Regions from separate parts of the Pseudoxanthomonas sp. UC19_8 genome, predicted to be linked through region 3. Evidence: predicted binding sites of a transcription regulator. Region 3 holds the regulator's gene; each other region holds the start of a gene.
The links. The regulator HrcA, encoded in region 3, represses chaperone genes, less so after heat shock. The targets are predictions, from matches to a motif close to TTNGCACTCNNNNNNNNNGAGTGCNAA.
Positions count from the first base shown of each region.

Region 1 (7,831 bases), 1.2 Mb from region 3:
GCGTGTACTTGGGGATCACCGACAGCGGCTGGCCGGTGGCCTCGTTCTTGTTGTCGATCATCCACGTCAGGTTGGTGTCCCAGCTCAGCGTCTGGCCGCGATCGCCGAGCAGCGGCAGCTTCAGATTGCCCTCCACGCCCTGCACCAGCGCCTTGGAGGCATTGACCCACTGATAGACGAAGGCCCGGCCCGGCGTCTGGTAGTAGTCGCTGTAGCCGGCCACGATCTTGTTGTCGTAGTCGTTGTGGAAGTAGGTCAGCGAGGCGTGGTAGCCGGTGTCGGGCAGCCACTCGATGCCGATCTCCTTGTTGATGCTGGTCTCCGGATCCAGGTCCGCGCTGCCCTGGATGTAGCAGCCGCCGGTGCCGACGCCGACGTAGTAGCTCGGGCAGCCGTTGCCGCGCGTGTAGTAGAGGTAATTCGGGTTGGCCTGGTACAGGTTGGGCGCCTTGAACGCGCGCGCCACGCCGCCCTTGATCAGCCAGTCCGGCGCCAGCCTGTACTGCACATTGAGGCTGGGGCTGAGTTCGTTGCCGAACGCGCTGTGGTGATCGAAACGCAGGCCAGGCGTCAGGGTCAGCCGCTCGGTGGCATAGAGGTTGTCCTCGACGAACACCGCACTGACCTGCTCGGCGGTCTTGCCGTTGCGGCCGCTCGGGTCGATGCCGACCACACCGGGGGCCGTCTGCGAGACCGAGTACGGATCGTCCAGCCGGCTCTTGCGGTACTCGAATCCCACCGTCCAGATGTTGTCCACGCCGCCGAGCAGGGTCGGCACGTTGATCTCGCCGTCGGCGGCGACGTCGCGCAGGGTCGAACGGGTCCACACCGGCGTGGTCGACAGCGAACCCTCCGGTCCGCCGGCCAGGCCTTCGGCGATGCGGTCGTTGTCGGTCTGCGCATAGGACACCGTCAGGCGCGAGGTGCCGAAGTCCCACTTGCCGCGATGGGTCAGCGCCGCATCGCGGCGGGTCATCACATTGGTCTCGTCGCCGACCTTGCTGACCACGGTGGCGTTGGAGTTGTTGAGATATTCGCCGGCGAAGATGTTGCCCTGGCGGCTGTAGCCGGACTCCACCTCGACCACCTGCGCGTCGCTGGCGTCCCAGCGCAGCAGGCCGTTGATGTCCTTGTTGCGCACGCCCTCGCGGCCGGCGGCGGCGACGCCGCTGCGGGAATGCGCGCTGTTGATGTCCGGCGCATCGGCATCGGTCTTGTTGAGGTTGCCGTACAGGCGGAAGGACAGATCGCGCGCCAGCGGTCCGCTCAGGGTGAACCCGGCGCGCTGGCTGCCGCCCTCGTCGCTGTGCTCGGGCACCAGGCCGTAGAGCGTCATGCTGCCCGACAGGTCGCCGGTGGGACGCTTGGTGATGATGTTGACCACGCCGCCGGCCGCACCGGAGCCGTAGCGCGCCGCGGCCGGGCCGCGCAGCACTTCGATGCGCTCGACCGCCTCGGCCGGCACCCAGTTGGTATCGCCGCGGCTGTTGCGTTCGCCGGCCACACCCATCCGCACCGAATCGCGCGCGCTCACGCGGCGGCCGTCGATCAGGATCAGCGTATTCTCCGGCCCCATGCCGCGCAGGTCGATCTGGCGGTTGTTGCCGTAGGCGCCCGAGGCGCTGTTGCCGGTCAGGTTGACGCCCGGCATGGTCCGCAGGAGGTCGGACAGGTCGTTGGCCGGCGGCCGGCGCTCGATGTCCTCGCGGGTGATGATCGAGGTGCCCAGCGCCTGCTTGGCGATCTGCTCGGCGGTGACGTGCAGCGTGTCCAGGGTGGTGTCGGCGTCCTGGTCGGTCTCGGCCTGCTGCGCATGGGCAGGCAGGGAACTGGCCAGCGCGGCCAGCAGGGCCAGGCGCAGGGGACGGAAAACAGGCGCACGGAGCGTGCGACGCGCAGCAGGAGTCATCTCTAACAGCCTCGGTCAGGGGTAATGCCCTGGCGACGGCTGGGGCGAATCTGGCAAAGCCGCACACCACCGATCACGCCCGCGAGGCGGGCATGTGCAGGACGAGGACGGACTTGGCGTGTCGCCGCGCGCGGCGGCGACCGGATGCGCGGCAGCTTAGCAAATGAGAATGAATCTTGAAATTGCGATTACACGATTGTCAGGGCTGACTGCGACGTCCTAATCCTGGCCGTTGCCCGCCGACACAACAAGCGAGTCCTTCGGCTGGCCGCGCAGCCGATGCACTTCCTCCGCCGACCCGCCTCGACCCGACCGATAGCAGTTTGCGCGGTCGTGCGAGATCTCCCTCTCTTGCACGCAGCGCAGGGGAAGAATAGGGAGGGGTCGGGGCCTTCGGGGGGCAAGCCACAGAAGCGAAGAGCAAGAGCACCCCACCCCGCCCTCCCCTTCGCCTGCGGCGAAAGGGAGGGGGCAGAGCGCTTACACCTTTGAATCGAAGCTCTATGACTCAACGCGCGAGGCGGCGGGCCGGCGGGCGGTGGCCGCGCCTAGCGAGGCAGGATGCCGAGCGCCTTAAGTCAGGGCAGGATGCCCTGATTGAGGGAAAAGCGGACGCCGCCCGCCGGACCGCTGCCCACCCGAAGTCAGCACCCTCAATCACCGAGCGAGCCCGATTCGGCGAAGCACCACAAAAAAAGCCCCGCCAGGAGCGGGGCTCTTCGATCATCGAGGCGTTGGCCTCAATCAGGCGGTAAACAGCGCCTTCATCTTCTTCAGCGCGTTGGCTTCGATCTGGCGGATGCGCTCGGCCGAGACGCCGTACTCGTCGGCCAGCTCCTGCAGCGTCACCTTGGCGTCGGCGTCCAGCCAGCGGCGGGCGATGATGTCGCGCGAGCGCTGGTCGAGGTTGGCCATGCCTTCGCGCAGCAGCTCAAGCTGGTTGTCCTCGCTGTCGGCGCGCTCGTAGGCCTGCGAGGGGTCTTCCTCGTTGGCCATCAGATAGGCGGCCGGCGACGGCGGGGCGTGATCGTCGTCCTCGTCGGACGGGGCATCGAAGCCGATGTCACGACCGGACAGGCGCGACTCCATCTCCACCACTTCGCGCTCGGAGACGTTGAGGTCCTTGGCCACGGCGCTGACTTCGGCCGCGTTCATCCAGCCCAGGCGGGTCTTGGACTTGCGCAGGTTGAAGAACAGCTTGCGCTGCGCCTTGGTCGTGGCGACCTTGACGATGCGCCAGTTCTTGAGGATGAACTCGTGCATCTCGGCACGGATCCAGTGCACCGCGAAGGACACCAGGCGCACGCCCATGTCCGGATCGAAGCGCTTGACGGCCTTCATCAGGCCGATGTTGCCTTCCTGGATCAGGTCGCCCAGCGGCAGGCCGTAGCCGCTGTAGCCGCGGGCGACGTGCACGACGAAGCGCAGGTGCGAGTGCACCAGTTCGCGCGCGGCGTCGAGGTCGTCCTCGTCGCGGAAACGGTGGGCCAGCGCCTGCTCCTCGTCGACCGTGAGCACCGGGATCTGGTGCACGGCGCCGATGTAGGCGTCCAGCGAGCCAAGCGGGCTGGGAATCGGGAGGTTGTTGGCCACCAGGGCGGTGGCAGCGGAGGTCTGGGTCATGGCAGCGATTTTAGCAATGTGGGGGTTGGACTGCTAAGGCGCGGGATGGTTCCCTTCGTTCTACCAAGGGAACAATTACCGCGACATCTGTTGCATTGCATTCATTTTTGGAAATCCGTTCACGTCTGCCGCCAGGTCCTTGGCCATCAACCACTTAGCGCATCCAACAGCATTCGCGACGCTGTCAGAGCATGACATGCGGTCCGTCAGCGCGCCGTTCAAGAGGCCGGAAGGTCGCTTCGCCTCATGCCAACGTCGCAGGCGGGACGCGCGAGGCTGGAAACGGCTTCAGAAGTCGAACAGGTCGGAGAGAAAGCCCTCCTTTTTGCGCTTGCGACCATAGCCATCGTGGCCTGTGTCGCGGTGGCGGCGATCGTGGTCATGCCGCGGGTAGGCACGCGCCCCGTAGGCGGCGGCCGGCGGCGGAGGCGGCGCGGCGACCTGGCGCGCGGGCGGCTCCGGGCTGGCCCGGTCGATCAGCTTGTCCAGCTCGCCCCGGTCCAGCCAGATCCCGCGGCACTGCGGGCAGTAGTCGATCTCGATGCCCTGACGTTCGGACATCATCAGCGCGGTGGTCTTGCAGACGGGGCAGTCCATGGTGGGCATCGGCTAGGGAGAGTGACCTGGAGCCTGTGCGGGCCGGATTGAAGCCGTGCTGAAACCGGCCGCGGCCTGTCCGCATGGTCACCGCCGCGACAGCGCGCGGTCGGTTTGGCCTCGGCGGGCACCGCGGTTGCGCGCGGCGCGGTGCAGACATGCATCGCCTGACGCGCTCGTTATCATGCGCGCCCCCCTTCCTGCAGTGCCGTCCAGGCAATCGGAGCGCATATGAGCAAGCAACCCATTGGCGTGGTCGGCATGGCGGTCATGGGCCGCAACCTGGCACTGAACATCGCCAGCCGCGGACACAAGGTCTCGATCTTCAACCGCAGCCGCGAGAAGACCGACGAGGTGATGGCCGAACATCCGGACGCCGGCCTGGTGCCGAGCTATACGCTGGCCGAGTTCGTCGAATCGCTGGAAACCCCGCGCCGCATCCTGCTGATGGTCAAGGCCGGCGCCGGAACCGATGCGGTCATCGCCGAACTCAAGCCGCTGCTGGCCAAGGGCGACGTGCTGATCGACGGCGGCAACACCTTCTTCCAGGACACGCGCCGGCGCAACGAGGAGCTGGCCCAGGCCGGCCTGCACTTCATCGGCACCGGCGTGTCCGGCGGCGAGGAAGGCGCGCTCAAGGGACCCTCGATCATGCCCGGCGGTCCGAAGGACGCCTACGACCTGGTCGCCCCGATTCTCAACGAGATTGCGGCCAAGGCCGAGGACGGCACGCCGTGCGTGGCCTACATCGGCCCGGACGGCGCCGGCCACTACGTCAAGATGGTCCACAACGGCATCGAGTACGGCGACATGCAGCTGATCGCCGAGAGCTATGCCGTGCTCAAGCACGTGCTCGGCCTGTCCAACGCCGAGCTGGCCGACACCTACGCGCAGTGGAACCAGGGCGAGCTGGACAGCTACCTGATCGAGATCACCGCCACGATCCTGCGCAAGCGCGACGATCGCGGCGAGGGCGATCTGGTCGACAAGGTGCTCGACCGCGCCGCGCAGAAGGGCACGGGCAAGTGGACCAGCCAGAGCGCGCTGGACCTGGGCACGCCGCTGCCGTTGATCACCGAGTCGGTGTTCGCCCGCGTGCTGTCGGCGCTGAAGGACGAGCGCGTGGCCGCCGCCAGGATCCTGGCCGGGCCGGATGCGCCCGCGTTCGACGGCGATCGCGCGGCCTTCGTCGAGGCGGTGCGCAAGGCGCTGTACCTGAGCAAGATCGTGTCCTATGCGCAGGGCTTCGCGCAGATGCGCGCGGCCTCGGACGAATACGGCTGGGACCTGCAGTACGGCCAGATCGCCAGCATCTTCCGCGCCGGCTGCATCATCCGTGCGCGCTTCCTGCAGAAGATCACCGACGCCTACGCGGCCGACGCCAAGCTGGCCAACCTGCTGCTGGCGCCGTACTTCCAGAAGATCGCCGCCGACTATCAGGGCGCGCTGCGCGAGGTGGTGGCCAAGGCGGTCAAGGCCGGCATCCCGGTGCCGTGCTTCGCCTCGGCCATCGCCTACTACGACGGCTACCGCAGCGCGCGCCTGCCGGCCAACCTGATCCAGGCCCAGCGCGACTTCTTCGGCGCGCACACCTTCGAGCGCGTCGATGCGCCGGGCAGCTTCCACGCCAGCTGGGGCGCGTGATCGGCGCGCCGGTGCGGCGGGCCGGAAATGTGTGATCCAGTTCAATAAATCGCGGACTGCCTGCCGGAGGTAGGCCTTCGCCTTGCGACTTTCGCCGCGTTTCGCGCGGCGCGCGTTTGCCGGACCATGACGCCCGTCGCGCTGCCTGCTCCGGTCCCATGCCCCTGTCCCGTCTGTTGCCTCCCGCCTTCCGCCTGCTGCTTGCACGTCATCGCCAGGCGCGCATGCTGCTCCTGCTGCTCATCGGCCTGCCGCTGGCGCAGGCCTTCGCCGCCGCGCCGGCCACGCTGAAGGTGATGAGTTTCAACGTGCGCACGCCGGCGGACACCAACGAGAACCGCTGGGAGAACCGCCGCGACCTGCTCGCGCGCGTGGTCACCGAGCAGGCGCCGGACGTGATGGGCACCCAGGAGCTGGTCAAGCGCCAGGCCGACGATCTGGCCGCGCGCCTGCCGCAGTACGCCTGGTTCGGCCAGGGCCGGCGCGGCGGCGACGAAGACGAGCACATGGGCGTGTTCTATCGCAAGGACGCGCTCAAGGTGCTGGATTCGGGCAACTTCTGGCTGTCCGATACGCCGGAGGTGCCGGGCAGCATCAGCTGGGGCCATCCGCTGCCGCGCATGGTGACCTGGGCGCGCTTCGAGCGGATCGCCGATGGGCGCACCTTCGTGCTCTACAACACCCACTTCCCCTACCGCGACCAGGACGAGGCCGCGCGGGTGAAGTGCGCGCAGCTGATCGCGCAGCGGCTCAAGGCGCTGCCGGCCGACGAGCCGATCGTGCTGACCGGCGACTTCAACACCACCCCGGATTCCGCGCCGCACGCCACCCTGACCGCGCTGCTGCACGACAGCTGGGAAACGGCGCCCTCGCGCAGCGGGCCGGACCGCACGTTCCACGACTTCACCGGCACGCCGGACAAGCGCATCGACTGGATCCTCTACCGCGGCCTGCAGCCGCTGACGGTGGCCACGCTGACCGACCACGACGGCGCCCGCTATCCGTCCGATCACTTCCCGGTGGTGGCGACCTTCGCCTTCCCGGCGCGGGCCGCCGCCAAGCCCTGAGCGAAGCCCGGCCGGCCTGACCGGGCCGGCTCGCATGCGGATCGCACGCCGGACTGCAGATCGGCTGGCGCCAGCCGATACCATGGTCGTCCGCCGCGTGGCGGCGCTTATTGCCAAGCCCATGACCTCCGACCTGGCGTCGCGTCTTCCCCGGCTGCTGTGCCTGGTCCTGCTGTTGGTCCTCGGGCTGGCCGCCTGCGCGCCGGCGTCGCAGCCGCGGGCCTTCGTGGTGTCCGGCCAGCCGGCGCTGGCCGAGGAACACATCGATCCCTGCCGCCACCAGCACCGCCCCGGCCATGTGCGCATTCCGCTGGCGCCGCCGGTCGGCGGCTGGCCGGGCACGCCGCAGGCGGCGCTGGCGATGAACATCTACCAGGGCCAGGTGGAGATCCGCCACGGCACGCGCGAGCGCTGCGGCACGCCGCTGGACGCGCGCACGCTGGACTCGCGCTTCCGCACCGGCATGGGCACGGTGCTGGTGCCGCCGCGCGGCAACCTGCAGCCGATCGAGGTCGAGTTCGACCAGGCGGCGCTGCCGCTGTGGCGGCCGATCGTGATGCTGGGCGAACCGGCCGTGGTGCAGCGCCAGGACACGCTGCGCTTCTCGATGCGGGTGGCCTGCCTGGCGGTGGTGCTGTCGCTGGTGCTGTCCTGCCTGCTCACCTTCATCGCCACGCGCGAGCGCGCCTTCCTGTCCGCGGCGATCGGCGCGGTGACCTTCGCGCTGTGGATCTCCCTGCTGTCCGGGCTGTGGACCTATCCGCGGCCCTGGCTGCCGCTGGACGAGGCGTTGGCGCTGCGGCTGATCGCCGCCCTGCCGACGGCGATGATCGGCCTGACCCTGCGCATGCTGCGCGATCCGGGCAAGGCCTCTTCGCGCGTGTATCGGCTCGCCGGCGTGGTCTCGGTGGCGTTCCTGCTGCTGTCGGCGGTGGTGCTGGTGCTGCCCGAGGCGGCCCTGCGGACCATCTGGCTGCTCGATGGCGTCGGC
Region 1 covers NZ_CP170559.1:305,488-313,318, reverse strand. The annotation lists gene ACFJIT_RS01380 (TonB-dependent siderophore receptor) at 1-1,909, opposite strand, end outside; gene rpoH (RNA polymerase sigma factor RpoH) at 2,654-3,532, opposite strand; gene ACFJIT_RS01370 (zf-TFIIB domain-containing protein) at 3,821-4,129, opposite strand; gene gndA (NADP-dependent phosphogluconate dehydrogenase) at 4,361-5,773, shown strand; gene ACFJIT_RS01360 (endonuclease/exonuclease/phosphatase family protein) at 5,938-6,840, shown strand; gene ACFJIT_RS01355 (GGDEF domain-containing protein) at 6,962-7,831, shown strand, end outside.
Region 1: a site for HrcA is predicted at 3,543-3,569, ahead of rpoH (RNA polymerase sigma factor RpoH). Genes of this name have one in related genera too.

Region 2 (7,831 bases), 1.3 Mb from region 3:
CAGCATTGATACCACGGCTTTTGCGCCGGCGCGACTGTTTCATCGGCAACTCAGGCAATGCGCGATCGGGCCGATCCTTCGCCACATGATTCAATGCCGCCCATGCCTGCCCCGCCCCGACTGGAAGACCTGCGCCGCTACGCGGTCGCGCGCAGCCTGTTCACCCCGACCACGCTGGCCGGCGCGATCGCGAAGCTGGGCTTCGTCCAGGCCGATCCGATCCGCGCCCCGGCACGCGCGCAGGACCTGATCCTGCGCCATCGGGTCAAGGACTACCGCGCCGGCGACCTGGAGCGCCGCTACGCGCGGCTGCAGGTGGAAGAGGACTTCCTGGTCAACTACGGCTTCCTGCCGCGCCCCCTGCTGGCACTGCTGCATCCGCGCCAGGTCAAGGCCGCCTGGGACGCGCAGACCCGGCGACGGGCCAACGCGGTGTTGGCCTTCGTGCGCGCGCACGGCGCGGTGCATCCGCGCCAGGTCGAGCAGCACTTCGCCCATGGCCGCGTGCGCAACTACTGGGGCGGCTCGAGCAATGCCACCACCCAGCTGCTCGACGGCCTGCATTACCGCGGCCTGCTGCGGGTCAAGCGGCGCGACAGCGGCACGCGGGTCTACGAGGCCGTGGCCCATGCGCCGGCGGACGACGCGCCGGCCGCCCGCGCCGAACGCGCCGCGGCGCTGCTCGACCTGGTGGTGCGCAAGTACGCGCCGCTGCCCGCCGCCAGCCTGGGCTACCCTGGCGCGCCTGCTCGGCGGCGGCGCGCCGCATCTGAGCGACGAACTGCGCGATGCCCTGCGCCTGGCGCGCGAGCGCCTGGCCCAGGTGCGCATCGACGGCACCGACTGGTACTGGCCCGCCGACGAACATCCGCGAGCGCGCCGTTATCGCTTCGACGAGCAGCTACGCCTGCTGGCGCCCTTCGACCCCATCGTCTGGGACCGGCGCCGCTTCAGCCTGTTCTGGGACTGGACCTACAAGTTCGAGGCCTACACCCCCGCGGCCCGGCGCCAGTTCGGCTACTACGCCTTGCCGATGCTCTGGCGCGGGCAGGTGATCGGCTGGGCGAACCTGACCTGGCGCGAGGGCCAGTTGGAGGCCGCGACCGGCTATGCGGCGGGCGCGGCGCCCAGCGACGCGGCCTTCGCTCAGGCGCTGGACGAGGAGCTGGCACGCATGCGGCAATTCCTCGCACCGCGCTGAGGTCGCCAAGCCACGCGCGGAGCGCGGTCGACGCCGGAAACGAAAAGACCCCGCCTCGCGGCGGGGTCCTTGTCGTACAGCAGCAGCGGTGAGGCTGCGCGGCGGACTTAGAAGTCCATGCCGCCCATGCCACCCATGCCACCGCCCGGCGGCATCGCCGGCTCTTCCTTCTTCGGCGACTCGGCCACCATGGCTTCGGTGGTGATCATCAGGCCGGCGATGGACGCGGCGTTCTGCAGCGCGGTGCGGGTCACCTTGGTCGGATCCAGGATGCCGAACTCGACCATGTCGCCGAACTCGCCGTTGGCGGCGTTGTAGCCGAAATTGCCCGAACCGTCCTTGACCTTGTTGACGATCACGGAGGGCTCTTCACCGGCGTTGGTGACGATCTCGCGCAGCGGGGCTTCCATGGCGCGCAGGGCGATCTGGATGCCGTGGTTCTGGTCTTCGTTGATGCCCTTGATCTCGCCGATGTTGGCCTTGGCGCGGATCAGCGCGACGCCGCCGCCCGGGACCACGCCTTCTTCCACCGCAGCGCGCGTGGCGTGCAGGGCGTCTTCGACGCGGGCCTTCTTTTCCTTCATCTCGATCTCGGTGGAGGCACCGACCTTGATCACGGCCACGCCGCCGGCCAGCTTGGCCACGCGCTCCTGCAGCTTCTCGCGGTCGTAGTCCGAGGAGGTCTCCTCGATCTGCGCCTTGATCTGCTTGATGCGCGACTCGATGCCCGCGGTGTCGCCGGCGCCGTCGATGATGGTGGTGTTCTCCTTGGAGACCTGCACCTTCTTGGCGCGGCCCAGATCCTTGATCGTGGCCTTCTCCAGCGACAGGCCCACTTCCTCGGAGATCACGGTGCCGCCGGTCAGCACGGCCATGTCTTCCAGCATCGCCTTGCGACGGTCGCCGAAGCCCGGCGCCTTGACGGCCACGACCTTGACGATGCCGCGGATGGTGTTGACCACCAGGGTCGCCAGGGCCTCGCCCTCGACTTCCTCGGCCACGATCAGCAGCGGCTTGCCGGCCTTGGCCACGCCCTCGAGGACGGGCAGCAGGTCACGCACGTTGGAGATCTTCTTGTCGTGCAGCAGGATGAACGGGTCGTCCAGGTCGGCCGACTGGCTCTGCTGGTTGTTGATGAAGTACGGCGAGAGGTAGCCGCGGTCGAACTGCATGCCCTCGACCACGTCCAGCTCGTTCTCCAGGCCCGAGCCTTCCTCGACGGTGATCACGCCTTCCTTGCCGACCTTCTTCATCGCCTCGGCGATGATGTTGCCGATCGACTCGTCCGAGTTGGCCGAGATCGTGCCGACCTGGGCGATGGCCTTGTCGTCGGCGGTGGGCTTGGAGATGTTCTTCAGCTCGGCGACGGCGGCGGTCACGGCCTTGTCGATGCCGCGCTTGAGGTCCATCGGGTTCATGCCGGCGGCGACGGCCTTCATGCCTTCGCGGATGAAGGCCTGGGCCAGCACGGTGGCGGTGGTGGTGCCGTCACCGGCGTTGTCGGAGGTCTTGGAAGCGACTTCCTTGACCATCTGCGCGCCCATGTTCTCGAACTTGTCGGCCAGTTCGATCTCCTTGGCGACGGACACGCCGTCCTTGGTGATCGTCGGGGCGCCGTAGCTCTTCTCCAGCACGACGTTGCGGCCCTTCGGGCCCAGGGTGGCCTTGACGGCATTGGCGAGCACGTTCACGCCGCGCACCATGCGCGAGCGGGCGTCTTCACCGAAACGAATGTCCTTGGCAGCCATTGCGTATTACCTCGATTGTTCTTGGATGATGGGAATGAGAGAAAGCGGACGTCGCGCCGGCCTTAGCCGATGGTCGCGAAAATGTCGTCTTCCTTCACCACCAGGTACTCGGTGCCGTCCAGCTTCACTTCCGTGCCGCTGTACTTGCCGAACAGGACCTTGTCGCCGACCTTGACCTGCGGGGCGCGCACCGAACCGTTGTCCAGGATCTTGCCGGCGCCGACGGCGACGACCTCACCCTTGATCGGCTTCTCGGTGGCCGAGTCGGGGATCACGATGCCGCCCGCGGACAGCTTTTCTTCTTCCATACGCTTGATGACCACGCGGTCGAACAGCGGCTTGATGTTGCTCATGTCAATCCTCTTAAGTGATTGATTGGACTAGGAAAGGGCCGGCGATGTTAGCACTCGTCCATGACGAGTGCCAGCACACCGGGAACGCCAAGACCCAGCGCCAGGACGGCTCGGGGGGCTGACAGGGCAGATGGGGCGCTCGGGCGGGCCTTTCAAGGCGGCCGGCGAGAATTTCTTGCGGAGGCGCCTGCGGCAGACGGGGCGATTCGCTACCGCCCAAAAAAGAAGCGCACGCATGTGCGGCATGCGTGCGCTTCATAGGGAATGGTTGTGGAATCCGATTCCGTCGCGCCTTGACGTGCGCCAACTCCCCCCGCCGACGTCCTGTCAGTGCCAGCGTCCTGCCGGCAGGCATAGAGATACCAATGCGGTTGGGCGAAGCCAAGCCTGTAGCCGACCTAAACGCAGGAAAACTAGTGAGCACAAGGCGCGCAATCCCGCCGAAACCCTTTGTTAGCGCGCTATGGAAAACTTTTGGTTACCAAAAGCGCACCACGTATGCCTATTTTTGGTCACTACGTTAGTATCACTATCCTTTTCCATTCCGATCCGTGGAACGTTTGGCTATGGTCACAAAAGTTTCTGGATGGCGATCGCCACGGAGAGGTTTGATGGATGCACCCGAGCGAGTCCGCATGGCGCGGCGCCTTGCCGGTCTCTCGCAAAGTCAGTTGGCAGAATCCGTCGGGGTGCAGCGCAGCGCCGTGAGCCATTGGGAGTCTCCCAAGGGCAAGAGTCCCAGTGTCTCGCACCTGCGTGAAGTAGCGCTGGCGACGGGCACGCAGTTCGAGTGGCTGGCCACCGGCCGCGGCGCGATGACGCTCTCGCGCGAGGTGGAACTGGATTCGATCGCCACCGCCGAGGCCATCCTGGTCGAGGACCCGCTGGAGTTCCGCCTGGTGCGCGCCTTTCGCGAGGCGCCGCTAAAGGCGCGCCTGTCGTTGCTGGAAGTGATGGAAACCCTGGCCCTGCAGCGCACCGGGCGCCCCCGCACCCGCAGTCCCGGCCGCCCGGGCGGCGACGCGCGCGGCGGCTGAGCGATCCGGCCCGGCCCGCGGCGCGCGGGCGGCGATCGACCTCAGGCCCGGTGCCGGGAAGGCCCAGACACCGGATCGGCGGCAAGCCCACGCCCCTTGCAACACAGTGGCGCCGCCTGCGGGACCGGCCGCTCCGCTAAGCTTGGCCGCATGTCGCTGATCTCCCGTCTGGCCCGTCCGCTGGCCCTGCTCGCCCTGCTCGTCCCCACCCTGCCGGCCACGGCGGCCGACCCGTCCGAGCTGCTGCCGGTCGACCAGGCCTTCGTGCTGGGCGCCCAGGGCAAGCCGGACGGCATCGTCCTGCACTGGAAGATCGCCGACGGCTATTACCTGTACCGGCAGCGGATCTCGGTGGAGGCGCAGGGCGGCGGGTTCACGGCCGGCGCGCTGCAGCTGCCGGACGGGGACAAGCACGTCGACGAGTTCTTCGGGCCGGTGGAGACCTACCGCAAGCAGCTCGATGCGCTTCTGCCGGGCAAGGCCACGACCGCTGGCCAGGTCACGCTGAAGGTGCGCTACCAGGGCTGCGCCGATGCCGGGCTGTGCTATCCGCCGCAGACCCGCACGCTGCAGGTGGCGGTTCCGGCCGCCGCGGCGTCCGGCGCCGGCACGGGGCTGGGCCTGCCGCTCGGCGGCGCCTCGGCCGGGGGATCGACGCTGCTGGGCACGCAGGCCGCCGTGCCGGGCGCCACCGATGCTGCCCCCCTGCCCGAGGCGCAGGCCTTCGCCTTCGAGGCCATCGCCGACGGCGGCAATCAGCTGCTGCTGCGCTTCACCCCGGCCAAGGGCTATTACCTGTACCGCGACCGCACCCAGCTAGCGCTGCACGGCGCCGAGGGGCTGTCGCTGGGCGCGCCGCGCTGGCCGCCGGGCAAGGCCCATCGCGACGAGCACTTCGGCGAGGTCACGGTGTACTTCGACCAGGTCGAGGTGCCGGTGCCGGTGATCCGCGACCGCGCCGACGCGGCCAAGGCCACGCTGGAGGTCACCTTCCAGGGCTGCCAGACCGATGGCATCTGCTATCCGCCGATGACCCGCCAGGTCGCGCTTGCGCTGCCGGCCGGCACGGTGACGCCGCCCGAGGCGCGCGCCGTCGCGCTGGCCGCGCCGGTGGCGCTGGAAGCCGGCACCGCTGCCCCGGCGGCAACGCCACCGGCTCCGGCCGAGGTGCCGCGTTCGACCCCGCCGCCGGAGGCGCTGGCGCGCGCCGACCAGGGCGCCGGCGGCGCGTCCGGCTGGGCGCTGGCCCTGGTCGCGGCCTTGCTCGGCGGGCTGATCCTCAACGTGATGCCGTGCGTGCTGCCGGTGCTCTCGCTCAAGGCTTTGTCCCTGGCCGAGAGCGGACGCGGCCGGGCGCGGGCCGGCGCCCTGGCCTATACCGCCGGCGTGCTGCTGAGCTTCCTGCTGGTCGGCGGCGTCGCGCTGGCCCTGCGCGCCACCGGGCAGGCGCTGGGCTGGGGCTTCCAGCTGCAGCAGCCGCTGGTCACCGGCGCGCTGGCCTATCTGATGTTCGCCGTGGGCCTGAGCCTGTCGGGCGTGTTCGCCGTCGGCTACGGGCTGGCCGGTGTCGGCCGCGGGCTGACCGAGCGCGGCGGGCTGTCCGGCGATTTCTTCACCGGCGTGCTGGCGGTGGTGGTGGCCAGCCCGTGCACGGCGCCGTTCATGGGCTCGGCGCTGACCTTCGCCTTCGCCGCGCCCGTGCCGGTCGCGCTGGCGGTGTTCGCGCTGCTGGGCCTGGGCCTGGCACTGCCGTTCCTGCTGATCGGGCTGGTGCCGGCGCTGGCCGCGCGGCTGCCGCGCCCGGGCGCGTGGATGGACACGCTCAAGCAGGTGCTGGCCTTCCCGATGTATCTGACCGCGGTGTGGATGCTGTGGGTGCTGGGCAAGCAGCGCGGCATCGACGCGGTCGGCCTGGCCCTGGTCGGCCTGGTGGTGCTGGCGCTGGGGCTGTGGGCGTTCCAGCGCGTGCGCTTCCAGACCGCGCCGCTGCGGCGCGGCCTGGCGGTGGTGGTGCTGATCGCCTCACTGGTGCCGCTGGTGCTGCTGCACCGGCTGCCGGCCGCGAGCACGCCCGCGGCCACCGCGGCGGCCGACGGGATCGAGCCCTATTCGCCGCAGCGCCTGGACGCGCTGCGCAAACAGGGCCAGGTGGTCTTCGTCGACATGACCGCCGACTGGTGCGTGACCTGCAAGGCCAACGAGAAGGCCGTGCTGTCGGGGGATGACTTCAAGCAGGCGATGCAGTCGGCCGGCGCGGTGCTGATGCGCGGCGACTGGACCAATGTCGATCCGCAGATCACCGCCTTCCTGCAGGCGCACAAGGCGGTGGGCGTGCCGCTGTACGTGGTGTTTCCGAAGAGCGGCGGCGAGGGCGAGGTGCTGCCCACCGTGCTGACCACGCCGATGGTGCGCGACGCCCTGCAGCGGGCCTCGGCACGGTGAGCGCCCGGGTGGTGCTGGTGGCCGTGGCCGCCGGCGTGCTCGGCGTCGCCGCCGGGTGGTGGTGGCAGGGCGCCGGTTCGCGGCGCCCTGCCACCGAAGCACCTTCCCCTGCTCCCGCCACCCCCACGGTGCCGATGGCCGCGGTCGGCGAGGCGATGCCTGCCCTCGTCCTGCCCGATCCGCACGGCAAGTCCGTCGATCTGGCGCAGCTGGCCGGCGGCCGGCCGCTGCTGATCAACGCCTGGGCCAGCTGGTGCGCGCCCTGCGTCAAGGAGATGCCGGAGCTCGACCGCTTCGCCGCGGCCCAGGGCGCGCGCGGCGTGCAGGTGGTCGGCCTGGCACTGGACAGCGCGCAGAACGTGCAGCAGTTCCTGCAGCGCGTGCCGGTGCGCTATGCGCTGGTGCTGGACACGCCCGGCCCGGCCGATGCCAGCGTCCGGCTGGGCAACCGGGCCGGCGTGCTGCCCTACAGCGTGCTGGTCGGCGCCGATGGGCGCATCCTGCGGCAGAAGGTCGGGCCCTTCGCCGACGGCGAGATCGAGCGCTGGATCGGCGCTGCGGCGCCGGCGGCCGCGCAAATTCAAACGCGCGATTAAATCGCCGCAAAGTTCGGCGAACTGGACAGCATTGCCAGCTTCCTCCAGACTGCCGCCTCCTCGCGGAGCGCGCCATGGCCGACCAGCAGCATCGATCCCTTCGCCGCGCAGCCTGGCCCCGCGTCTGCACGCCGGCGGCCACGGCCGCACCAGCGCGCGCCTGCCGCGCCTGATCCGCGCCCCCGGCCCATCCGCCGGGCCCGCCACCTCCTCCTTATCGCGTTCAACCACCGAGGCCTTTCATGGACCTGCGCAAGATCAAGAAACTCATCGACCTGCTGGAAGAATCCAATCTCGCCGAAATCGAGATCAAGGAAGGCGAGGAGTCCGTCCGACTGGCCCGCGTGCCCAAGGGCGGCTACGCCGCACCCGCCGCCGCGCCGGTGAGCTATGCCGCCGCGCCCGCGCCGGCCGAGGCCAAGGCCATGCCGATGAGCTCGCCCACCGAGGCCTC
Region 2 covers NZ_CP170559.1:216,040-223,870, reverse strand. The annotation lists partial or broken gene ACFJIT_RS01000 (DNA glycosylase AlkZ-like family protein) at 103-1,201, shown strand; gene groL (chaperonin GroEL) at 1,309-2,949, opposite strand; gene groES (co-chaperone GroES) at 3,012-3,302, opposite strand; gene ACFJIT_RS00985 (helix-turn-helix transcriptional regulator) at 3,914-4,339, shown strand; gene ACFJIT_RS00980 (protein-disulfide reductase DsbD family protein) at 4,490-6,781, shown strand; gene ACFJIT_RS00975 (TlpA family protein disulfide reductase) at 6,778-7,377, shown strand; gene accB (acetyl-CoA carboxylase biotin carboxyl carrier protein) at 7,620-7,831, shown strand, end outside.
Region 2: a site for HrcA is predicted at 3,350-3,376, ahead of groES (co-chaperone GroES). Genes of this name have one in related genera too.

Region 3 (7,831 bases):
GCCTGGCGGGGTGCCGGTCGGGCCGGCCTCGCCCTCGCCGGCCAGGCGGATGCGATCGCCGGTGTCCACGCCGGCCGGGATCTTGACCGACAGCACGCGCTCTTCCTCCACGCGCCCGGCGCCATGGCAGACGCGGCAGGGGTTGCGGATGATCTGGCCGCGTCCGTCGCAGTGCGGACAGGCCTGCTGCATGGTGAAAATGCCGCGCTGCATGCGCACCTGGCCGCGACCGCCGCAGGTGGTGCAGGTCTCGACCTTGCCGTCCTCCGAACCGCTGCCGTGGCAGGGCTCGCACACGGCCATGGTCGGGATCTCGATGCGCTTCTCGACCCCGGCCACGGCCTCTTCCAGGTCCAGCTCCATCACATAGCCGATGTCGGCACCGCGACGGGCCTGACGCGCGCCGCCGGCCCCACCGAAGATGTTGCCGAAGATGTCGCCGAAGATATCGCCCATGTCCGGCCCGCCGAAGCCGGCACCGCCGCCGCCCATGCCGTGCTCGAAGGCCGCATGGCCGTGCTGGTCGTACAGGCGGCGCTTGCCGCCGTCGGACAGCACCTCGTAGGCCTCCTTGCACTCCTTGAACATCACCTCGGCGGTGTGGTCGCCGGGATTGCGGTCGGGGTGATACTTCATCGCGCAGCGGCGATAGGCCTTCTTCAGCTCCTCGTCGCTGGCGTTGCGGGCCACGCCCAGGACTTCGTAATAGTCACGCTTACTCATAGGCGGGGATTGGGGATTCGGGAATCGGGATTCGTTAACGGCAAAAGCGGAGAGATCCTGTCTCTTCCGCTCTTATGCACCGCAGACAGGGACAAGGATCGGGGGGGCGGGGATCCGCAGGCCAAGGCCTTTACGAATCCCCAATCCCGAATCCCTGCTTACTTCTTATCGTCCTTGACCTCGGTGAACTCGGCATCGACCACGTCGTCGGCCGCACCGCGCGCCTGCTGGGCGCCGGCGTCCGCACCCGGACCGCCCTGCTCGCCCGCCGCGGCGGCGGCGTACAGCGACTGGCCGGCCTCTTCCAGCGCCTTGGAACGCGCCTCGATCTGGGCCTTGTCGTCGCCCTTCATCGCCGTCTCCAGGTCGGCCAGCGCGGCCTCGACCTTGCCGATCACATCGCCGCCGACCTTGGCGCCGTGCTCGGTGATCGCCGTGCGGGTCGAGTGGATCAGCGCGTCGGCCTGGTTGCGGGCGCCGACCATTTCCTGGAACTTCTTGTCCTCGTCGCGATGCGCCTCGGCATCGGCGACCATGCGCTGGATCTCCTCGTCCGACAGGCCCGAACCGGCCTTGATCTCGACCTTCTGCTCCTTGTTGGTCTTCTTGTCCTTGGCCGACACGTGCAGGATGCCGTTGGCGTCGATGTCGAAGGACACCTCCACCTGCGGCAGGCCGCGCGGGGCCGGCTCGATGCCGGACAGGTCGAAGCGGGCCAGCGACTTGTTGAAGCGGGCCTGCTCGCGCTCACCCTGCAGCACGTGCACCGTCACGGCCGACTGGTTGTCCTCGGCGGTGGAGAAGGTCTGCGAGGCCTTGGTCGGGATGGTGGTGTTCTTCTCGATGATCTTGGTGAACACGCCGCCCAGGGTCTCGATGCCCAGCGACAGCGGGGTCACGTCCAGCAGCAGCACGTCCTTGACGTCGCCGGCCAGCACGCCGCCCTGGATCGCGGCGCCCAGCGCCACGGCCTCGTCGGGGTTGACGTCCTTGCGCGGCTCCTTGCCGAAGAACTCGGCCACGGCCGACTGCACCTTGGGCATGCGGGTCTGACCGCCGACCAGGATCACCTCGCTGATGTCGCTGGCGCGCAGGCCGGCGTCGTTGAGCGCGGTGCGGCACGGCTCGATCGACTTCTTGATCAGGTCGTCGACCAGGGCTTCCAGCTTGGCGCGGGTCAGCTTGATGTTCAGGTGCTTGGGACCGGAGGCGTCGGCGGTGACATACGGCAGGTTGACCTCGGTCTGCTGCGAGGAGGACAGCTCGATCTTGGCGCGCTCGGCGGCGTCCTTCAGGCGCTGCAGGGCCAGCGGGTCCTTGCGCAGGTCGATGCCCTGGTCCTTGTTGAACTCGTCCACCAGATAGTCGATGACGCGTGCGTCGAAGTCCTCGCCACCCAGGAAGGTGTCGCCGTTGGTGGCTAGCACTTCGAACTGCTTCTCACCGTCCACGTTGGCGATCTCGATGATCGACACGTCGAAGGTACCGCCGCCCAGGTCGTACACGGCGACCTTGCGGTCCTTGGTGTCGCCCTTGTCCAGGCCGTAGGCCAGGGCCGCGGCGGTGGGCTCGTTGATGATGCGCTTGACGTCCAGCCCGGCGATGCGGCCGGCGTCCTTGGTCGCCTGGCGCTGGCTGTCGTTGAAGTAGGCCGGCACGGTGATGACCGCCTCGGTGACCTTCTCGCCCAGGAAGTCCTCGGCGGTCTTCTTCATCTTCTCCAGCACGCGGGCGGAGATTTCCTGCGGGGCCATCTTCTTGCCGTCGGCGGTGGCCACCCAGGCATCGCCGTTGTCGTGGGCCAGGATGGTGTACGGCACCAGGTCCAGGTCCTTCTTGACTTCGGCGTCGGTGAACTTGCGGCCGATCAGGCGCTTGACCGCGTAGAAGGTGTTCTTGGGGTTGGTGACCGCCTGGCGCTTGGCCGAGGCGCCGACCAGGACTTCGCCGTCCTTGGTGTAGGCCACGATCGAAGGCGTGGTGCGGTCGCCCTCGGAATTCTCGATGACGCGGGCCTTGCCGCCCTCCATGATCGCCACGCACGAGTTGGTCGTGCCGAGGTCGATGCCGATGATCTTGCCCATGATGTGACTCCGTTAGGAAGCGTGGTTGTCGGGGTGTGGCGGGCGGATCGCGCCTGCCGATGAACCCGATATAGGGATGTGATGGTGGGCTTCAAGCGCCCGTGGAACACAAAATCTCGATCCGGACAGATCCGCCGGTCGCGTTCAGTCGTGGCGGGCCACGACCACCAGCGCCGGACGCAGTAGCCGGCCGCCCAGCAGATAGCCCTTCTGGAACACCTGCACGACGCTGCCCGGCGCGGCGCCGCTGGCGTCGGCCTGGCTGATGGCCTGGTGGTGTTCGGGATCGAAGGGCTTGCCGACCGGGTCGAGCACGGTCAGGCCGTTGTCGTCGGCGACCTTGAGCAGCTGCTTCTGGGTCAGCTCCAGGCCATCGCGCAGCGGGCTGGGCTCGGCGCCGGCGGCGGTCAGGCCGGCGTCCAGGCTGTCGAACACGGGCAGCAGCTGGTTGAGCAGCTTCTCGTTGGCGAACTTGCGGGCGTTGTCCACGTCGCGGGCCACGCGCTTGCGCTGGTTCTCAAGGTCGGCACGCTCGAGTAGGACCGAGGCGCGCAGCTGGTCCAGTTCGTTGCGCAGGGTCTGCAGTTCGGCCTGCAGCAGCGCCTCGGTGGAAGCCTGGGCGTCGGGGTGCGCGGCGGCCTGCTCGCCGCCCGGATGTTCGTTAGAAGTCATGTCTGTGGTTTCCGTCCTGGCGGTCGGATGTCCGCCGCAAGCCCCACCTATGGGGTCGGCGCGGACGGATTCAAGTCATCGCCGGGACGCAGCATTGCCGCGCCGAGCGCATCGGCCGCCGCCTGCACCACAGGAATCACGGTCTGGTAGGCCATGCGCGAGGGCCCGATCACACCCAGCACGCCCAGCACCTGGCCGCTGGCCTGGGCCCGGTACGGCGCGGCGACCAGCGACATCCCGTCCAGCGGCGCCAGGCCGGTCTCCTCGCCGATGAAGATGCGCACGCCCGGCGCGTTCATGGTGCGCTCCAGCAGTTGCAGGATCTCGCGCTTGCGGGCGAAGGCCTCGAACAGCTCGCGCAGCCGGTCCAGGTCGGACAGGTCCTGCACGCCCATCAGCCGGGTCTGCCCGGCCAGCACCATGTCATCGTCCGAAGGGGTCAGCGCGTGGTCGGCCAGCTCGACCGCGTGGGCCAGCAGGCCTTCCATCTCCGAGCGCGCCGCGCGCAGCTCGCGCAGCAGCGTGGCGCGGATGTCGGCGATCGGGCGGCCGGCGAAATGGTGGTTGAGGTAGTTGGCCGCGCGCTCCAGCTCGGAGGGGTCGAAGCTGCGGCGCGGCTCGATCACCCGGTTCTGCACCTCGCTGTCGGCGAACACCACGATCGCCAGCACCCGGCGCCCGTCCAGCGGCACGAAGTCGATGTGGCGGAAGGCGAACTGCTCGCGCCGCGGCGCGCCGACCACGCCGACGAAGCGGGTCATGGCCGACAGCAGCTCGGAGGCGTTGCCCAGCAGCGCCTGGGTCCCGGTGCCGGCCGGCAGCTCGGCGCGCAGGCGCGCGACCTCGCGCTCGGCCAGCGGCTGCATCTGCACCAGGCTGTCGACGAACACCCGGTAGCCCTGCGGGGTGGGAATGCGCCCGGCCGAGGTATGCGGCGAGGCCAGCAGCCCGGCGTCCTCCAGGTCGGCCAGGATGTTGCGGATCGTCGCCGGGCTGACGTCCAGGCCGGCGTGCTGGGCCAGCGTGCGCGAGCCGACCGGCTCGCCATCCTGGATGTAGCGGGCGATCAGGGTGCGCAGCAGCTGCCGCGAACGCGCATCGAGGTCCGGACTTGAGGGCTTCATGACGCTTTAGATAGCGTCCCGTCGCCGCCCTTGCAACCGGGCCGCGCCTGTCTCAACCGCTGCGCCGGCTGCCCCTACAATGCCGGCCACTATGCTCCGACACCTGACCATCAAGGACTTCGCCGTGGTGCGCGCCACGGACCTGGAATTCGGCCCCGGCATGACGGTGATCTCCGGCGAGACCGGCGCCGGCAAGTCGCTGCTGGTCGACGCGCTGGGCTTTCTGTCCGGCGCGCGCGCCGATGCCGGCGTGGTGCGCCACGGCGCCCAGCGCGCCGAGCTGTCGGCCGAGTTCGAGCTCGCGCCGGCCGCCCCTGCCCTGGCCTGGCTGGCCGAGCATGCCCTGGACGAGGCCGGCGCCTGCCAGCTGCGCCGCGTGCTGCGCGCCGACGGCGGCTCGCGCGCCTGGATCAACGGTCGCGCCGTGCCGGTCTCGCAGCTGGCCGAACTGGCCGGCCTGCTGGTGGAGATCCACGGCCAGCACGAGCACCAGGCGCTGCTGTCCAAGCCGCGCCAGCTGGACCTGCTGGACGCCTTCGCCGGCAGCGCGCCGCAGCTGGCCAAGGTGCGCCAGGCCGCGGCCGCCTGGTCGACGCTGCTGGCCGAGCGCGAGCGCCTGACCGCGCAGGGCGATGTCTCCGACCGGCTCAACTATCTGCAGCACCAGCTCGACGAACTGCGCGCCGAGGACCTCAGCCCCGACGCCATCGAGGCCCTGTCCCAGCAACATCGCCGCCAGGCCCACGCCTCCAGCCTGATCCAGGCTTGCGAGGACGGGCTGACCCGCCTGTCCGGCGACGAAGGCCCCTCGGCCAGCCGGCTGCTGCTGCAGACCCGCGCCGAGCTGGCGCGCGTGCTCAGCCACGAGCCGCGCCTGGGCGAGGTCGACGGCCTGCTCGACAGCGCCCAGATCCAGCTGCAGGAGGCCCTGGCGCTGCTCAACCAGGTCCGCGACGACCTGGACGTGGATCCGGCCCAGTTCGAGCGCGCCGAGCGCCGCCTGGGCCGGCTGCACGACCTGGCGCGCAAGCACCGCGTCGCACCCGAACAGCTCGACGAGGTCGCCACCCGTATCGAACAGGAGCTGGACGGCCTGCGCGGCGCCGGCGAGCGCCTGGCCGGGCTGAATACCGAGATCGAGGCCGCCCGCCAGGCCTGGAAGGCCGCCGCTGCGGCCTTGACCAAGGTCCGCACCAAGGCCGCCACTAGCCTGGCCAAGCAGACCAGCACCCTGATCGGCGAGCTGGGCATGGGCGGCGGCAAGCTGGAAGTCCAGCTCGAACCCATCGACGCCGAGCGCCCCGACGCCCAGGGCGCCGAGCGGGTCGAACTGCTGGTGGCGGCCAACGCCGGCCAGCCGCCGCGGCCGCTACGCAAGGTCGCCTCCGGTGGTGAGCTTTCGCGCATCTCGCTGGCCATCGAGGTGGCCGCGCTGGGCTCGGACGCGGTGCCGACCATGGTGTTCGACGAGGTCGACTCGGGCATCGGCGGCGCGGTGGCCGACATCGTCGGCAAGAAGCTGCGCGACCTGGGCCGCGCGCGCCAGGTGCTGTGCGTGACCCACCAGCCGCAGGTCGCCGCCCAAGGCCATGCCCATTACCGCGTCAGCAAGGCGCCGGTGGACGGCATGACCCAGTCCTCGGTCGAATCGCTCGACGCCAGCGCCCGCCGCGAAGAGCTCGCCCGCATGCTCGGCGGTGTCCAGGTCAGCGCCGAGGCCCGTGCCGCCGCCGGCAAGCTGCTCGAAGCGGTGGACTGACGCCGCCCCGTCCTGTTGGATGGGAAAGCACCGACCGCGCGTGACGCCGCCCTGTAGAGCGGAGCTTGCTCCGCTGGGGCCTTCCCCACGAACCGAACGGAGAGCAGCGGAGCAAGCTCCGCTCTACAGGTAAGCCGCGAGCTGATCGGAAGAGACGGCTGCTCCCATGGCACGTGGATCAGGACTTCTGCCGACCCGAAGCCTCCCGCACCACGTGCGGGGAAGCGGCCCGCCGGACCGCTTTCCCTCCGAAGCCAAGACGCTCACGCGCCGTGCCCCTCGATGAATAGGGGGTGCGAAAAAAAGGCCGGGATTTCCCGGCCTTTTCCCCCACATCCAGCAAGGCGGCTTACTTGCGCTTCTTGCGCACGTACAGCACCAGCGAGTGTTCCTCGATCTCGTAGCCGTGCTCGGCGGCGATCTTCTCCTGCAACGCCTCGATCTCGTCGCTGGAGAACTCGATGACCTTGCCGGTGTCGATGTCGACCATATGGTCGTGGTGTTCGCCGCGGTCCAGCTCGTAGACGGCCTGGCCGCCCTCGAAGTTGTGCTTCAGCACCAGGCCGGCGGCCTCGAACTGGGTCAACACGCGGTAGACCGTGGCCAGGCCGATCTCATCGCCCACGCCCATCAGCGCGCGGTAGATGTCTTCGGCGGTCATGTGCCGGGGCTTGGCTTCTTCCAGCAGCGCCAGGATGCGCAGGCGCGGATGCGTGACCTTCAAACCGACCTTGCGCAGATCGAGCGATTCCATCGTGGGGCTCCCATTCATTGGCGGTTTAACGCCAGCTGCCTTGCGGTTGGGTCGCGGCGATGCGGCGCAGTGTATCATCGGCGGGCTTGTTCCCGACCTTTGCAGACCCGTCCTTCATGCGCAAATTCCTGCTTATCGCCGCCCTTGGCCTGGCCACTTCCGGTTGCGGCATCATCTACAAGCAGCCGATCTACCAGGGCAACCTGCTGCGTCAGCAGGACGTGGACAAGCTCGCCGTGGGCCAGAGCAAGCAGCAGGTGCTCGCCCTGCTGGGCACCCCGTCGGTGGCCGACCCGTTCCATGCCCAGCGCTGGGACTACACGGCCACCGAGCGCACCGACCGCTTGGGCCATACCCAGATGAAGAACTTCACCGTGTTCTTCAATGGCGATGCGGTCAGCAAGTGGGAAGGCGACTACTTCCCCAACCAGGACGAGGAACTGGCCCGCAACAGCGTCCGCCAGTTCGGCCCCAACCTGGCCAAGGACAAGAAGAAGAAAGGCGGCGGCGGCTGATCCGCGCCTGAGCGCGACGCCTTAAGGCGTCGCCGCGCGGCGCCGGCGGGCATCCTTCGGATCGACCTGCAGCGGACGCAGCAGCTCCACCCGATCGCCCTCGTGCAGTCGCGTCTGCGGCGTGGCCTGCACGCCGAACACCGCCACGCCCGTGGCCTGATCCTGACCCTCCAGCCGCGCCTCGCGCAGCGCATCGGCCA
Region 3 covers NZ_CP170559.1:1,512,957-1,520,787, reverse strand. The annotation lists gene dnaJ (molecular chaperone DnaJ) at 1-723, opposite strand, end outside; gene dnaK (molecular chaperone DnaK) at 882-2,807, opposite strand; gene grpE (nucleotide exchange factor GrpE) at 2,952-3,479, opposite strand; gene hrcA (heat-inducible transcriptional repressor HrcA) at 3,527-4,603, opposite strand; gene recN (DNA repair protein RecN) at 4,695-6,362, shown strand; gene fur (ferric iron uptake transcriptional regulator) at 6,712-7,116, opposite strand; gene ACFJIT_RS06550 (outer membrane protein assembly factor BamE) at 7,233-7,631, shown strand; gene ACFJIT_RS06545 (RnfH family protein) at 7,653-7,831, opposite strand, start outside.